2 regions of the Bacillus sp. P4_D3 genome follow, and region 1 is predicted to be linked to the other one. Evidence: riboswitches for the same ligand, from Rfam matches in the RefSeq annotation. Region 1 holds a riboswitch; the other holds the start of a gene.
What was found. A riboswitch is a leader RNA that binds a small molecule or an ion and turns the genes downstream of it on or off. The one in region 1 is predicted to bind S-adenosylmethionine.
Positions count from the first base shown of each region.

Region 2: linked by a shared signal. The riboswitch ahead of AC1DTM_RS11010 (YezD family protein) and the one ahead of AC1DTM_RS04535 (ABC transporter permease) in region 1 are both predicted to bind S-adenosylmethionine.

Region 1 covers NZ_JBFUIN010000013.1:17,952-29,838, reverse strand. Annotated here, with positions in the region: gene AC1DTM_RS04580 (NAD(P)-dependent alcohol dehydrogenase) at 1-628, opposite strand, end outside; gene AC1DTM_RS04575 (outer membrane protein assembly factor BamD) at 785-1,549, shown strand; gene AC1DTM_RS04570 (FAD-binding oxidoreductase) at 1,667-3,103, shown strand; gene AC1DTM_RS04565 (MFS transporter) at 3,100-3,633, shown strand; gene AC1DTM_RS04560 (DUF3981 domain-containing protein) at 3,712-5,430, shown strand; gene AC1DTM_RS04555 (multidrug effflux MFS transporter) at 5,548-6,807, shown strand; gene AC1DTM_RS04550 (hypothetical protein) at 6,840-7,286, opposite strand; gene AC1DTM_RS04545 (hypothetical protein) at 7,552-8,064, shown strand; gene AC1DTM_RS04540 (DUF3951 domain-containing protein) at 8,083-8,298, opposite strand; SAM riboswitch class I at 8,470-8,574, shown strand; gene AC1DTM_RS04535 (ABC transporter permease) at 8,712-9,629, shown strand; gene AC1DTM_RS04530 (ABC transporter permease) at 9,646-10,650, shown strand; gene AC1DTM_RS04525 (ABC transporter ATP-binding protein) at 10,607-11,617, shown strand; gene AC1DTM_RS04520 (ABC transporter ATP-binding protein) at 11,614-11,887, shown strand, end outside.
Region 2 covers NZ_JBFUIN010000068.1:2,643-7,125, forward strand. Annotated here, with positions in the region: gene AC1DTM_RS10990 (nitrite/sulfite reductase) at 1-453, opposite strand, end outside; gene cysC (adenylyl-sulfate kinase) at 465-1,058, opposite strand; gene sat (sulfate adenylyltransferase) at 1,071-2,207, opposite strand; gene AC1DTM_RS11005 (phosphoadenylyl-sulfate reductase) at 2,247-2,951, opposite strand; gene AC1DTM_RS11010 (YezD family protein) at 3,037-3,180, opposite strand; SAM riboswitch class I at 3,253-3,361, opposite strand; gene lysA (diaminopimelate decarboxylase) at 3,475-4,483, opposite strand, start outside.

The sequences.
Region 1 (11,887 bases):
TAAAATCTTCTTTCGTATAATCAATTACGTGATTAGCTCCTAAAGATTGCACTAGTTCAAAATTTGAATTACTACAAACAGCTGTAACGGTCGCGCCAAAATATTTAGCAAGTTGTACGGCAGCTGTTCCTACTGAACCAGATGCGCCATATATAAGTACTTGTTGCCCTTTTCTTATACGTCCTTTTCTCAGGAAGTGTAATGCTGAAGTTCCGCCAAAAGGAATAACGGCAGCTTCTTCATACGTCACATTGGTAGGTTTTAATGATATCAATCCGCTTTCATGTACACATGTATATTCTGCATAACCACCGACATTAAGCTCTGTTAATGCGAAAACTTGGTCTCCTTTTTCAAATTGAGTTACATCTGTTCCTATTTCTTCGATTTCACCAGATAGCTCCACGCCGAGTATAGGTTTTCTTGGTTTTTTAAAACCTAATATAATCCGCATAGGAATCCAAAATAAAAGGGGGCTATTAAAGCCGCGCATTCTACAATCTCCAGTTGTTACACTTGTTGCGTGAATTTTAACTAATACCTCATTCTTTTTTGGAGTAGGTTTCTCTAAATCTTGAAGTTTGAGAACATTAGGCGGCCCATACTTTGTGCAAATAATTGCTTTCATAATGACCTCCTGAATTTAGTTGTTTTTATTTACAACATATTTAAGTATTTCTTTAAACATGTTGTTATTCGAGAAATAAAGTTAAATAGAAATATTAAAAATTATATAGATTTAAAAGGAAAATAGATGATACCCTTTTGGAAAGGAGGGAGAATTATGAAAAAACTTATTTTAACCTCTAGTTTAGTCCTTGCAGTTATTTTAGGTGCAGGGTGTAGTAATGAGAAAACAACAAAGACGGATGAACCGAAAAAAGAAGCCATGCAGAAAGAAAAGGAATTAGCAGCGAAGGATGTTTTCAAGAAAGCGAATGAAGCTTTTAAAAATGAAGAACATGTAACGATGGCATATGATGTAGGGATAAAAGCTGAAGGAACAGAGATGGATGTACTAAAGGCTAAAATGCAATTAGAGCCAAAGAAAAAGAATTCGCGTTCTGAAATGAATGTTTCTGGTACAGATGTTGTAGTGTATGCTGTGGATGGTAAAGTTGCTGGTCAGGTGAAAAATCCTAAAACAGGAGAAGTTATATCTGTACCGGAGGAGCAATTAAATGCTGGCGGGATGAAAGTCACTCAAGATATTATAGATAATTTAGAAGTGCCAGCAGTAGTTTTAGATAAAATGAAGATGGAGAAAAGCGGAGATAAATATAAGCTGAAGTTTATATTAAAAGGGCAAGAAACAGAGAGCATGCTAGCTAGCATGGATGAAACGCAGAAGAAAATGCTACAAGCACAAAATGCAAAGATAGAAGAAGTGGATGCAGAATATATCATTACAAAAGATTTTAAATATGAATCAGCGAAGATAGATATGATTATGAGTAGTAATGGTGAGGATAAGGCACACATTATTACGAATGCAAAATATACATCGTACGAAAAGTTTGAGCCAATACAGCTGCCAGCAGCAAAGTAACAGTCTTGATGAGGGAGGGACCTAAAATAAAGGGTCGCTCTCTTTTTTGTTAATACTTTTTTAAAGGAAAATAGGTAAAATATGAAGAGGAAGAACGTTAGAAAAGGAGAGTGCCATTTGAAAAAAAGAAAGATAGCAGTTGTCATTGTAGTATATACAGTGTTGCTCGCGACTTCTATATATACATATAAAGAGAAACTAGAACATCCTATTATGAGCGATGTAGGAAAGTTGCTTCCAACGAAAATTAAACGTGTTGAAAATGCTGAGGATGAAAGTTCATTAAAAAAGTTAGTGCAAGATGCAAATGTTTCTGGAGAGAAGATTTCTATTGCAGGTATGCAACATAGCCAAGGCGGGCAGACGTATTATCCGAACGGTACGATGCTTGATATGAAAGGGTATAATGAAATATTAGAATTCGATCCGGAGAAGAAGAGGATTAGGGTGCAAAGCGGTGTCACATGGAATGACATTCAAAAGAAAATCAATCCATATGGTCTTGCAGTTCAAGTGATGCAATCTCAAAATATTTTTACTGTTGGTGGTTCATTAAGTGTAAATGTACATGGGCGTGATATTCGTCATGAAGCATTGATTGATACAGTAGAGTCGTTCAGATTGTTAATGGCAGATGGTACAGTGCGTAATGTAAGTAGAGAAGAAAATGCTGATTTGTTTCCGTATGTAATTGGGGGATATGGATTGTTTGGTGTGATTTTAGATGTGACGCTACAGTTAACAAACGATGAATTGTATGAAACGCATACGAAGGTACTAGATTATAAAGAATACTCTTCATACTTTAAGAATAAAGTGCGAAGGGACGAGAATATACGTATGCATTTAGCACGTATTTCTGTTGCCTCAAATTCATTTTTAAAAGAAATGTATGTGACAGATTATGTACTAGCAGAAGATCAACAGAAGTTGAAAGAGTACAGCAAATTAAAAGAAGAAAATATTATAGCTGCGCCGAAATTCTTACTTGGATTATCACGTTATAGTGACTGGGGAAAGGGCGCATTTTGGGATATACAAAGAAGTTATTTTGAACGTACAGATGGTAAGTACGAAACTCGAAATAACGTAATGAGATCTGATAGTGCTTTTATGGAATACGATAATCCAAACTTGACCGAAGTTTTACAAGAGTACTTTGTACCGATAGATGGTTTTGCAGAGTATATAGATGATTTGCGAAGCGTTTTAAATGAAGAGGAATTAAACCTTCTTAACATTACAATCCGCTATGTAGAAAAGAATGAGAATGCGGTGCTATCTTATGCGAAAGATGATATGTTTGCGCTTGTGCTTCTAATTAATCAAGGGCGTTCTGAGGATGAAATAAAGAAAACAAAAGTGGTCATTCAGAAGATGATTGATGTTACTTTAAAGCATAATGGAAGTTATTATTTACCGTATTATTCTTATCCGGAAAAGGAGCAACTAAAGAAAGCGTATCCTCGCATAGAAGAATTCCTTCAGAAAAAGAAGGAAGTAGACCCAGAGGAAAGGTTTGTGAATTTATTTTATAAGGAGTATAGCAAATGACATATAGAAGATTTGTGGCCTCACAAAGCATTATTATGATGGCGGGTAGCATGGTATTTCCTTTTTATATACTATTGCTTCGAAATGTTGGAAATAGTTTCTCGCAATTTGGCTGGGCGTACGGTTTATTTGCCTTAACTTCAGCTCTAGTATATCCGTTAGTTGGAAGAACCTCTGATAGGATAGGTGATAGAAAGTTATTAATTATATACGCATGGTCCATGGCTATATTAATGCTTTGTTTCCCTATTGCAACAGAAGTTTGGCATGTATACATTCTCCAAATTTTAATGGGTATTTTAGGTGCTGTGCAGCGTAATACGGAGAAGACATCGTTAGCACGAAAGGTAGCGCATAAGGAAGCTGGTTACGAAATTGGAAAATACCATGTATGGACATCAATTGGTGGCGGAGTAGCTATAATTGCAACTGGTTACCTAGTGGATTTCTTTACGATAGGGACTATTTTTTACATTGCTTCAGTTTTATATGTAGTGAGTGGAATTGTATTAAGTAGCAAAAAAATATAATCATACCCATTTTTACCTGATTACCCTTTATTTGTTATACTTATGGAGAAGACAAAAGAAAAGGGGACATTGCCTTTGATGAAATTTATAGTTTTAGCTATTCTCACTTTATTTTTGATTCCATGGACTAGAAGCGGTAATAAAATTCGCGCGGTGGATAAAGGAGGAAATGAGAAAGTTGTAAAGGGTAAGAAATCATCTATTTTAGTTATTCCTGTTTTATTTTGGATAGGTATTGCAATCTATGAATATTTTTGGCTAATTGATGATCGAGCAGATTCTATTCTTACTCATTATTCTGTTGCAGTAGCGATTTTAATTGGGCTTGTTTTATTCTCACAAGAGCAGGTAGGGAAATTAGAAGGTACGTTAAAAGGACTTCTAATGTTTGTTTTACTCGCAAGTTACGGCTATTTTGGTTATTTGCACGATATAGTAATCTCGCAAAAGAAATATGATTCGGTCGTGAAGGTAGAGAAAGATATTTCGGAGCCATTTACTGAAAATGACCAACCGTTTACAGTTCCGCCTAAAACAGCGGAAAATAAAATGAAAAAGGTATTTGGTGATATTCCGAAAGTAGCTTATTTTGAGCTAGGGGAATTAACGCCACAAATGGTAAATGGTGAAGCCTTGTATGTAGCACCGATAGAAGTTTCGGGATTTTTTAAAGCACGTAAAGCGGAAACAATTCCAGGTTACGTAACAATGTCAGGTACAAATCCTGATGCGGAAGCGAAATTACATCTTGGATATAAAATGAAGTATGTACCAAGCATGTTTTTCGGTAATAAATTAGAACGTGTTGTTCGAAAAGCAGAGCCAGATTTAGTTTTTAAAGGGAAACCAAAATTTGAAGTTGATGATAAAGGAAAACCGTATTATACAATGACATACGGTGAGTTTATTTCAGGAAGATCAGGGTTTGAAGTAGAAGGCGTTGTCGTTGTTGATGCACAAACAGGTGATGTGAAACGATATGATAAAGGGAATGCACCTAAATTCGTTGATGGTGTATTAAATCATGAAACAGCATCTACGTTAAATACGTACTTCGGAAAATATATTCACGGATTTTGGAATACGAAATTCTCACAAACTGACATGAAGATTCCGACTGAGTGGGGGACGAAGGAAGGCGTTACGCCAATCTTCGGAAAGGATGGTAAACTGTATTACTTTACAGATTTCACCTCTCCGAAAGAAGGAGTAGATTCTGCCCTCGGTTACTCATTAGTTGATGCACGTACAGGAAAGTTGTATTACTATAACGGAAAAGAAGTGAAGGGAATTATGGACGGTTCGGCTGCTACAGAAGTAGTGGATAATTCCTTTAAGAGAGAGAAATGGCATGGAACAATGCCGGTTATTTATAACGTATATGGTAAGCCTTCTTGGATTGTACCGGTTATTGATGACGGGGGATTAGTACGTGCTCATACTGTTATATATGCTTCTAATGCAAAAGTGTTTGCAACAGGTTCAACGCAAAAAGAAGCACTTGAGAATTATAAAAATGCGCTGAGTGGAAGTGGTGATTCATTTAGACCGACTTCAAATGGGAAAGAAGCGCAAAAAGAAGGTACTGTACAACGTGTGTATAAAGAAAAATCAGGTGAAAATACGATTGTGTACGTACTATTAGAAAACGAGCAAAAAGTATTCATGGTACCGGCGAAGAAATTCCCATATGCAATGTTTACAGAAGTAGGAGATCCAATTCAAATCACATATTTAGACACAGGAGAAATGATGGCATCTGTATCTAAATTTACAAATAGTAATTTGAAAAAGTAAAGCGATAGAGATTCTATCGCTTTTTTTACATTATTAAACAGGAAAATACGGTATACTTGACGTATATTTATGTTGTAACTATAATTGTTACGGTTAAGTAGTTATATGAAAGGGTGAATGGAAAAAGTGAATGAAGTTAATCACGAAGTATATAAACCTGTAAAAACAAACAGGTTATGGATGATTCTTGTATTAGGGACACTTACGGCAATTGGGCCATTATCTATTGATATGTATTTGCCTTCTTTACCAAAGTTAACGGATGATTTACAAACGAGTGCATCCCTTGCGCAGCTTACATTAACTGCTTGTCTGCTTGGGCTTTCAGTGGGACAGTTATTTGTTGGTTCAATTAGTGACATTTACGGAAGACGCAAACCTCTTATTATCGCTCTTATTATTTATGTTGCTTCTTCTTTACTTTGTGCTGTTGCACCATCTATTTGGAGTTTAGTACTTTTACGTTTCTTACAAGGTGCTTCAGGATCTGCTGGTATCGTTATATCACGTGCAATGGTACGTGATATGTATTCGGGTTCTGAAATGACGAAGTTTTTCTCACTGCTTATGCTAGTAAACGGAGCAGCACCTATTTTGGCACCGATTATTGGAGGGCAATTATTACAGTTCACATCATGGCGCGGCGTTTTTATCGTTCTTGGAGCAATTAGTGTATTCATGCTAATATCATCTACTTTCGTATTACGTGAAACATTACCTCCTGAAGAAAGAGAGACAGGTGGTTTGTCGGGAACGCTGGCGACATACGGAAAGCTTCTGAAAGATCGTTTATTTATGGGTTATGCATTGTCGCAAGGATTAGTAACAGCTGCAATGTTTGCTTATATTTCTGGTTCACCGTTCGTGTTGCAAAATATATACGGGGCATCACCACAACAGTTTAGTTTGTTCTTTGCAATTAACGGTATCGGTATTATTATTGCTAGCCAAGTTACTGGCCGCTTAGCAGGGAAAGTGAATGAGAAGACATTATTTGTTTCCGGTATTGTTATTGCGGCTGTTGGCGGTCTATCGTTACTACTTACAATCGTATTAGGAATAGGTCTAATCGGTGTTTTATGCTCGCTATTTCTCGTTGTATCAAGTGTTGGGGTTGTATCAACAACTGGCTTCTCGTTAGCGATGAGAAATCAAAAACAAGCAGCAGGAACAGCATCAGCTTTACTAGGTTTATTACAGTTCATTTCAGGAGCGCTTGTTGCACCGCTAGTAGGTATTGGCGGAAGTAATACAGCACTTCCTATGGGTGTTGTTATAGCTCTTTGTGAAATTGGTGCTGTGTTATGCTATTTATTCATGGCAAAAAGAAGTGAGCAGCAGTTTGAACTGCAACAAAAACAAAATTTAGAGGCTTAACAAAAAAGAGCTGATTCAAACATTTCTCTGAATCAGCTCTTTTTTTCATTTCTTTGAAATAACTCATACATATTATTCATGATCGCATCATATAAGAAAGCAAGTTTATCCCATACCCAGCGGTTACTGTCGACCTCTTTCTCCCCGCAGTCAATAATATCAGTATGATCTGTAATTCTATATGCCCTCTCAACGATAATAGGAGCAATCTTCGGTATGCGTGGAATTTCTTTTAAGACATCTGCAAAATTTCCAATGTAGACATGACCGATAATCTCGATTGTTAATGATTTATCCGATATATTTAGCACAGTATGAAATTGATTTGTATGTTGTTGTTTTAAATATTGGGCTAACTTAAATGGAGCATGTTGCTTTTTTAATACGCGGCGAAGGTTTTCTGTGTTTTCAATATGAAGTGATCTTTCACGAATAAGGACACGAATATCTTCTCCCATAAAAGGTATTGTATTGTACATAGGTGATTCTCCTTAAAAACTTAACTACGCTTGCGTTATGCATATGTAAGTCTAGCATGGTTTGTTCTCTATGTGTGCTTACAGTTTTGTAAGGTAGAGTGGTGAAGTTACTTGCATAAAGTGACGATAATGTGACAAAAATGTGTGTATATTTATTAAGAGATCATCTTAAGTGCAAAATTTAGGACGTTCTCGGTATAATAAAACAAGTGGAGATAAGAGAAACTGTAATTCGTAGTAGATGTAGATAAAAGGAGAATAAGAGATGAAGAAGGTTTTCGGTATTGCAATGCTTGGGGGTATGCTCCTTCTAGCGGGATGTAATGGAAATAAAGACACGAAAGATACGAAGGAACCGAAAGAAAAGGTAGAGCAATCTACTGAACAGACAGAAGATACGAAAGTGTATCGTGAGGTACATGAAAAGTATGATGCGAAGATGAACAAGGAAATTAATAAAGCGTTACAGTTATTTGAAGTGGCAAAAGAAAAGGGCGGTAAGGAAATAACTAATGCTAAATTTAAGGAAGACGTGCAAAATGTAACAACGGGCATGTTAGAAGATATAGATCATATGCGTAAAGAAATTCATGTACCGAAGTCGAAAGAACAAGAACATGAAATGTATGTTGGTTTCTTAAATGAATCAGAACAAGCGATGAAAAAATTACAGAAGTTAGCTAAAGAAGAAGATTCATCGTTGATTCGTGATATAGAAATTAATTTTTCAACAGCATCGACATACTATAAACGTTTTCAAACAGAAACGAAAAAATAACCTTGCGCATGCGCAAGGTTATTTTTTCTTCTTACCATCTCCGTCTTCATCCTCGCATACTAATACCTTCTGCTCTTCGTGAAATTCTGAAATTGTTTGTCCAGTAATATTATCGAAGGGTGTATAAAAAGAAGTGATACGTTTCTTTTTAATGAAGAGTTTATAGAAACCAATGATAACGAGTATGACAATTGTTAATGGCAATCCTATAGTAGCCAGAAGTAAGGGATCCATCTTATAACTCCTTTAAAGTAATTACCTTTATTATAAGTTAAAGTAGTGATTTTAAGAAATAATGCCATCAAAAACTGATTTTTCTAAATATATCCAATTAGATTGACTTTTCATTTTTTCAGAATTATAATTCAAAATATACAATTTGAACCAAATAATAATATAGCAATTTACTTATCCAGAGAGGTAGAGGGACTGGCCCTATGACACCTCAGCAGCGGGTTCTGTAATAGAACACCGTGCTAATTCCAGCAAGCAAGGCTTGAAAGATAAGTGATGGGCATAGTTTTATTAAGCCTTGATCTTATTTTTTAAGATCAAGGCTTTTTGTGTTTTAAGAAGTGGAAAAGGAGTAATAGGAACAAATATGTCAATAAAACAAAGTAAATTCATTTGTTTAGGGGGTTATCGAAGTGTATGTTATTAAAAAACTATCGGTTATGGTGTTTACGCTATGGGTCATTACGACAGTAACATTTTTAATTATGCATATTATTCCAGGGGATCCATTTTCGTCAGATGCGAAAATCTTTCCTGAAGAAGTGATACAAAACATGAGAGCTAAGTATCACCTGGATGAACCGTTATGGAATCAGTATGTTGCTTATTTGGATGGGGTAGTTCATTTTGATTTTGGTGAATCTGTTCAATCAACAGGTCAAGGTGTATCGGAAATTATAACAACTGGTTTTGGACCATCGGCAATTATTGGTTTACAAGCACTTGTTATTTCATTGTTAGTCGGAATTGCCGCAGGTACATTTGCCGCGCTATATCATGGGAAAGTGATTGATTATAGTGTGAGCTTGCTTGCGATTCTCGGTATTTCTATTCCTAGTTTTATTTTAGCGCCACTATTTATACAAGTGTTCGCCATCCAATTTGAATTACTACCAGTGGCGTCGTGGGGAACGTTTGAGCATACTGTATTACCTTCTTTCGCATTAGCGCTCGGGCCAATCGCAGTTATTACAAGATTTGTTCGCTCTAATATGATTGAAGTGTTGCAGAGTGATTATATTAAGCTAGCGAGAGCAAAAGGTATACCAATTAAGAAAATCATTATAAGACATGCTCTTCGAAATGCAATTGTTCCGGTACTTACATTTGTTGGCCCATTAATGGCTGGACTTTTAACAGGAACTTTCATTATTGAAAAAATCTTTTCAATTCCTGGTTTAGGAAAATATTTTGTAGATAGTATTTTTAACCGAGATTATCCGGTAATTATGGGAACAACCATTTTCTATAGTTCGCTATTAATTGTATGTATTTTTATTACAGATATCATTCATCGTATTGTTGATCCGCGTATTCGTTCTATTACGTAAGGAGGGGAATGTTTAAATGGGGGCTTATGAAATTAATGACCAGTTATTAACGAATGAAGAGAAAAAAGAATTAACGATAAATAAAGATCAGCAAACGATTAGCCGAAAAAAGGAAGTGTTTCGCAAGTTTATATCAAACCCTATAGCAGTTTTAGGGGCAGTGACGTTATTACTAATTATTGTTTTCTCGCTTATTGGCGAAAGTTTAACGTCATTTACTGCGAGTGAACAAGTAAAAGAAGCAACTAATTTACCGCCTAGTAGTGAGCATTGGTTCGGAACAGACGATTTAGGGAGAGATATTTGGGCGCGTACTTGGGCTGGTGGGAAAATTTCATTAACAGTTGGATTGGTAGCGGCAGCTCTTGATATAGGGCTTGGTGTACTTATCGGAGGTTTTAGTGGATATGTGAGAGGGCGTAATCGTCTTGGAACGTTAATTGATGAGTGGATTATAAGAGGGATTGAAGTGTTATACGGTATCCCATATTTATTAATTGTTATTTTACTATTAATCGTTATGAAACCAGGACTTTTTACAATTATAATCGCCCTTGCGTTAACGGGATGGATTGGCATGGCACGTCTCATTAGAGCACAAGTCTTGTCTTTAAAGCAAAGAGAATTTGTTGTCGCAGCAGAGCGATTAGGTACACCTCATATGAAAATTATATATGGGCATTTAATTCCAAACTTAACAGGGATTATTATCGTAAATTTATCATTTACAATTCCAGCAGCTATTTTCTCAGAATCATTTTTAAGTTTTATCGGACTTGGAGTACAATCACCAGCAGCGAGCTGGGGCACGATGACGAACGATGCACTCGGGACATTACTAAGCGGAGAATGGTGGCAACTTTTCTTCCCGGCAATCATGATTGCACTAATCATGTTCGCATTTAATGCGATTGGTGATGGTTTGCAAGATGCGATTGATCCGAAAATCGTAAAACGTAATCGAAAGGAGAAAAAACATGGCACAAATCTTATCTTTAGAAAACGTAACGTTGGCCGTTGAAAAAGAGAATAGTAAGCAAGCAATTGTGAAGCATGTTTCCTTTTCTATTAACGAAGGTGAAATAGTTGCACTTGTTGGAGAAAGTGGTTCAGGAAAAAGTGTTACAGCACAATCAATTATCGGCTTAAATCAAGAATCGATTCATATTGATGATGGAAATATATCTTTCCAATCAAAGGAATTAACGGATTTACAAGAATCAGAATGGAATCAAATTCGCGGGAAAGATATTTCCTTTATCTTTCAAGACCCGCTTTCATCTTTAAATCCGACGATGAAGGTGGGAAGACAAATTACAGAAGTAATTGTGCAGCATGAAAAGAAATCGAAAAAAGAGGCAAAAGAAATTGCAGTTAACTTACTAAATGATTTAGGGATACATGAAGCAGAGAAACGCTTTGAACAATATCCGTATCAGTTGAGCGGAGGTATGAGGCAGCGTATTTGTTTAGCAATTGCGTTTGCATGTCATCCGAAGCTCGTTATTGCAGATGAACCTACAACGGCGTTAGATGTAACAATTCAAAAACAAATTATGGGGTTATTAAAAGAGCGAAAAGAAAAACAAAATACGAGTATTTTATTAATTACTCACGATTTGGCACTTGTGCGTGAAATAGCTGACCGGGTGGTAGTTATGTACGGGGGCCGTGTTGTTGAAAAAGGAACGATAGGGGAAGTAATTGGCTCTCCTAAGCATCCTTACACGAAAAGCTTATTGCAAGCAATTCCAAATATGGATGATTCAGAAAAGGTACTTAGAGCAATTGAGGGAACAACACCTTCAATTGAAACGTTAAATAGTTTTGGGTGCCCGTTTGTGAATCGTTGTCCAGTAGCGATAAAAGAATGTATTCATCGTTTCCCAGAGAGAACAACATATTCTGAGGAGCATAGTTCACATTGCTGGCAGCATATTCTGGAGCATAATAAAGCGAAATCAAAAGAGAAGGTGAATGCTTCATGACGACAGATTTAATAGCTGTAAAACAAGTCACAAAAACATATGGAAGTAAAAATAAAGAAATTGCGGCGCTAAAAGGTATATCACTTTCTATTCCGAAAGGAACAACTCTTGGCATTATCGGAGAAAGTGGTTCAGGAAAAACAACACTTGGTAAGCTCATAGCTGGGATTGAAAAACCAACGTCTGGTGAAATTGATTATAACGGTCAAGTTGTTCACACGCTGAAGTCAGCTAATAAGCGGAATTTCTTACAGAAAGTACAGTTTATTT
Region 2 (4,483 bases), on a different contig from region 1:
CGCATCAATTCCAGCAAGTGGATTACCTGTAATATTACGCGTAATATCACCGCATGCCCCCGCTGAAGATAAACCAACTCTCGCTAACCTTTTAAAAATATCCGGAATTTGCCCAATTTCTAACCAATGAAACTGAATCGCCTGTCTTGTCGTAATATCTAACACATCACGCCCATAATCTTCAGCGATGGAAGCTAGCACCTCTGCCTGCGCATTTGTAATAATCCCAGAAGGAATATTGACACGCATCATAAAATAGCCCGCTTCTTTCGGTCGTTGCAAATACAATCCCGCCCATTTAAAGGCGTCCCACTCTTCTTTCGGAATAGATTCAAATCCATTCTCCGCATAGTAAGGAATATCATTAAAGATTTCTAATCCGTCTTTCTCTAATTTCTTTTTCTCTGTTTGATTTAATTTTTCAGTATTAGCCCACACTTTTTCATAACTCATCTTTTATCCCCCTATATGAAACTACGCTCTTGTAAGTACTTCACAATTTGTTCTGCACATTCTTCAATAGAATACTTGTGCGTTTCTACAATTAATTCTTCTCGTTCTGGTTCCTCATACGGTGAATCAATGCCCGTAAACTGCTTAATATCACCTTGTCTCGCTTTTTTATAAAGTCCTTTCGGATCACGTTTCTCACATTCTTCAATCGGACACTTCACAAAGACTTCAATAAATTCATTTGCTGCCAAAAGGTCTCTAACTTGTTTACGATCTACTCGATATGGTGAAATAAACGCTGTAAGGACAACTGTTCCTTCATCTACAAACAACTTCGCCACTTCACCAATACGCCTTATATTTTCCATACGTTCACTTTCAGAAAAACCTAAATCCTTATTTAAACCGTGACGAATGTTATCCCCATCTAATACATAGTTTCCGATATTGTTTTCAAATAGTTTCCGAGCCACCGCATTTGCTACTGTTGATTTACCCGAAGCTGATAAGCCTGTAAACCAAATTACAAAACTATGATGACCATTCTTCACTCTTCTCTCTTCCTTTGAAACAGACGCTGCATGCCAAGTAATATTTGTATCCATCTCGTTCTCTCCCTATTCTGTTACTGCTTCTTTCTTCAAACCTTTAATTAACACTTCCACTACTTCTTTACGGCTAAATGCACTTGGTGGAATCTCTCCATTTCGTAACATTTCTCTTACTTTCGTACCTGACAAAATAACATGGTCCGCTTTCTCGTGTGGGCACGTTTTTGTCGAAGCCATCGCCTCACATTTAACGCAATAAAAACTATGTTCAAAAAATAGCGGCGTAATTCCTAACTCTTCCACCGTAAAGTCAGTAAAGATTTCCTGCGCTTCATATGTTCCGTAATAATTTCCCACTCCAGCGTGATCCCGCCCTACAATAAAATGTGTACAGCCGAAATTTTTTCTTACAAGCGCATGAAATATCGCTTCACGTGGTCCTGCATAACGCATCGCTGCGGGAAATACCCCTAAAAAAACGCGATCTTTTGGATAATAATTTTGCAGTAATACTTCATAACTTTCCATCCTTACATCAGCTGGAATATCATCTGATTTCGTTTCACCAACGAGCGGGTTTAAAAAGAGACCATCTACAATTTCAAGTGCAGATTTTTGAATATATTCATGTGCACGATGTACAGGATTGCGTGTTTGGAAACCAACTACTGTTTTCCATCCCCGTTTTTTAAATTCTTCTCTTGTTTCGATTGGATCTAAATAATAAGAAGCAAACTGATTATTTTCAGAGCGTTGTATTAGAATAATAGCTCCTCCAACGTAAACGTTCGGTCGATCGTACAATTTTTTCACACCTGGATGAGCCTCATCCGTCGTTTTATACACGAGTAACGCTTCTTTTTCTTTATCCGGTACAAAAATATCTTCTATTTGAATAACACCATATACAGTTCCATCTTTAACCAGGTTTACTTCTTCTCCAATTTTCAATCTATCCGCTTCTTCTTCTGTTACTGGTAATGCAATCGGTATACTCCAAACACTACCGTTTACTAAGCGCAGTGTTTCTACAACTGAGTCATAATCTCTCTTCCCTAAAAATCCTGTAAGTGGACTATATCCCCCTATCGCCAGAAGTTCTAAATCACTAAGCGCAATTTTGTCTAGCTCAATTTCTTTTACAATATTCGATATGTCATATGTTTCATCAATACGGTTTACTAATTTATTTGTTGTACTCATCTTTTTATATCCCCTCTTAGCTTTATTTCAAGATTTATCTTATTGAAAATGAAGTCCGCATTCTGTCTTCATTTTCCCAGCCCATCTTCCATCTCTTGAGTCGCCACCATCTCCTACAGGCAATGTACATTTTTCACACCCAATACTTGGATAGCCAACATCATGTAGCGGATTATACGGCAAACTATGTTTGTATACATATCGCCAAACTTCTTTCCAAGTCCAATGAATGAGCGGACAAATTTTAATAGACCGAAAACGATGATCTTGATTCACAAATTTTGTATGCTTACGCGTTTCTGATTGTTCCCTTCTAAGGCCTGATATCCACGCTTTTTCGGCTGCTAATGATTTTTCTAGCGGCAAAATTTTTCTGATCTTACAACAGAGATTCGGATTACTTTCCCATAATTTTTCTCCATGAAGCTTCGCCTGTTCTTCAAGTGTAAGTGCTGGCTGTTTTTCTATAATATTTAATGAAGGAAATCTCTCTCGTACCTTTTTAATTAATTCGTACGTTTCTTGAAAGTGAACATTTGTATCTAAAAATACAACTTTAGCAGATGGATTTACTTGGTTTATAAGATGCAATAAAACCATCCCTTCCACTCCAAAGCTACATGCATATACAATTTCACCTTTATATTCTTTATAAGCCCAACTTAATACTGATAGCGCGCCTTTCGTTTCATCTTCTTCTGAAAATGAAATACCATTTTCTTCCCACGTTTCATACGTCAACATGTTTTTTCCCCCTGTAAAAGCAAAAAGACGGTTTTAATCTATAAAATAGATTAAAACCGCCTCTAGTTTTTCTAGTCAGCGCTTTTTACTTTAAACGGACCTTTTCACTTTTCTCTAATTGAATCACTTTTCCATCTTGCACCACAATTGTAATTGAACCATATTTCATATCAGCAAGCATCGTTTGAATTTTTTCGGACACTTCATCAAAATGTTCCCGTACGCTCACGCAAACAGCCCCCCTTTTTATTCATAAAAAAAAGCTTTCCCATTTCGAAAAGACTGTTCGGTAATATATTTTACCTTATCTTTCAAAATGGATTCCATTTTGCTGGATTTAGCACCTTGCTTTCTATAAGCAGGTTGCCGAGCTTCGTAGGGCCAGTTCCCTCAGCTTCTCTTGATAAGCTTTGTATTTGTATTTTATCATAATTCTGAATTTTTTCAATCCTAGTTTTCCGATATATTTTAATTATTTTATAAAAAAGGAATTGCCCATCCTGAACAACTCCTTTTTTCATATTTAAACAAGTTCTTTAATACGTATGCGATCGTTCCCAATAATATTTTCATATGTTTCACGTTCTACAACAATTTGTGATGTTCCGCCCTTTGCAAAGACTACAGCCGGTCTACGAATACGATTATAATTATTAGCCATCGAGTACCCATATGCCCCTGTACAAGAAATCGCTAGTAAATCAGAAGAAGCAACTTTAGGAAGATTAATATCCCAAATCAGCATATCTCCACTTTCACAACATTTCCCAGCAATCGAAACAAGTTCCTCATTTTCATCATTCCCTCGATTCGCCAACATCGCCTCATAACGTGCTCCATATAGAGCCGGCCTTAAATTATCTGTCATCCCACCATCGACTGAAACATATTTTCTTATGCCTGGAATCTCTTTCACCGCTCCGACTGTATAAATTGTTGTTCCCGCATCACCTACAATACTACGACCTGGTTCAATCCATATTTCTGGAAGCGGGTATTCACATACTGTAAACTGCTCTCTCACCGTACTTGTTACAGCGTGCACATACGTTTCAAGTGTTAACGGTGTATCAGACTCCGTATAACGTATACCGAAACCTCCGCCGACATTTAATACTTTCACCACATAGTTTGTTCGCTCTCTCACTTCTTCTAAAAATTGACGTAGTACTTCAATTGCTCGAACAAAACCAGCCGTTTCGAATATTTGTGATCCGATGTGCGAGTGAATTCCTAGCACATTATAATTTGATTTTTGCAAAGCTAGCTCAATTGCTTGCATCGCTTGACCATTTGAAACACCAAATCCAAACTTCGAATCCTCTTGACCTGTTGTTATATATTCGTGTGTATGTGCCTCTACTCCGGGCGTTACACGGATTAATATGTTCACAAATTTCCCATGTTGCACTGCTAAATCATGTAAAATTTCTAATTCTAAGAAATTATCTACCACAAAACAACCAATATTTGCCTGAAGAGCCATAATCATTTCTTCTTCTGTTTTATTATTTCCGTGAAAATGAATGCGC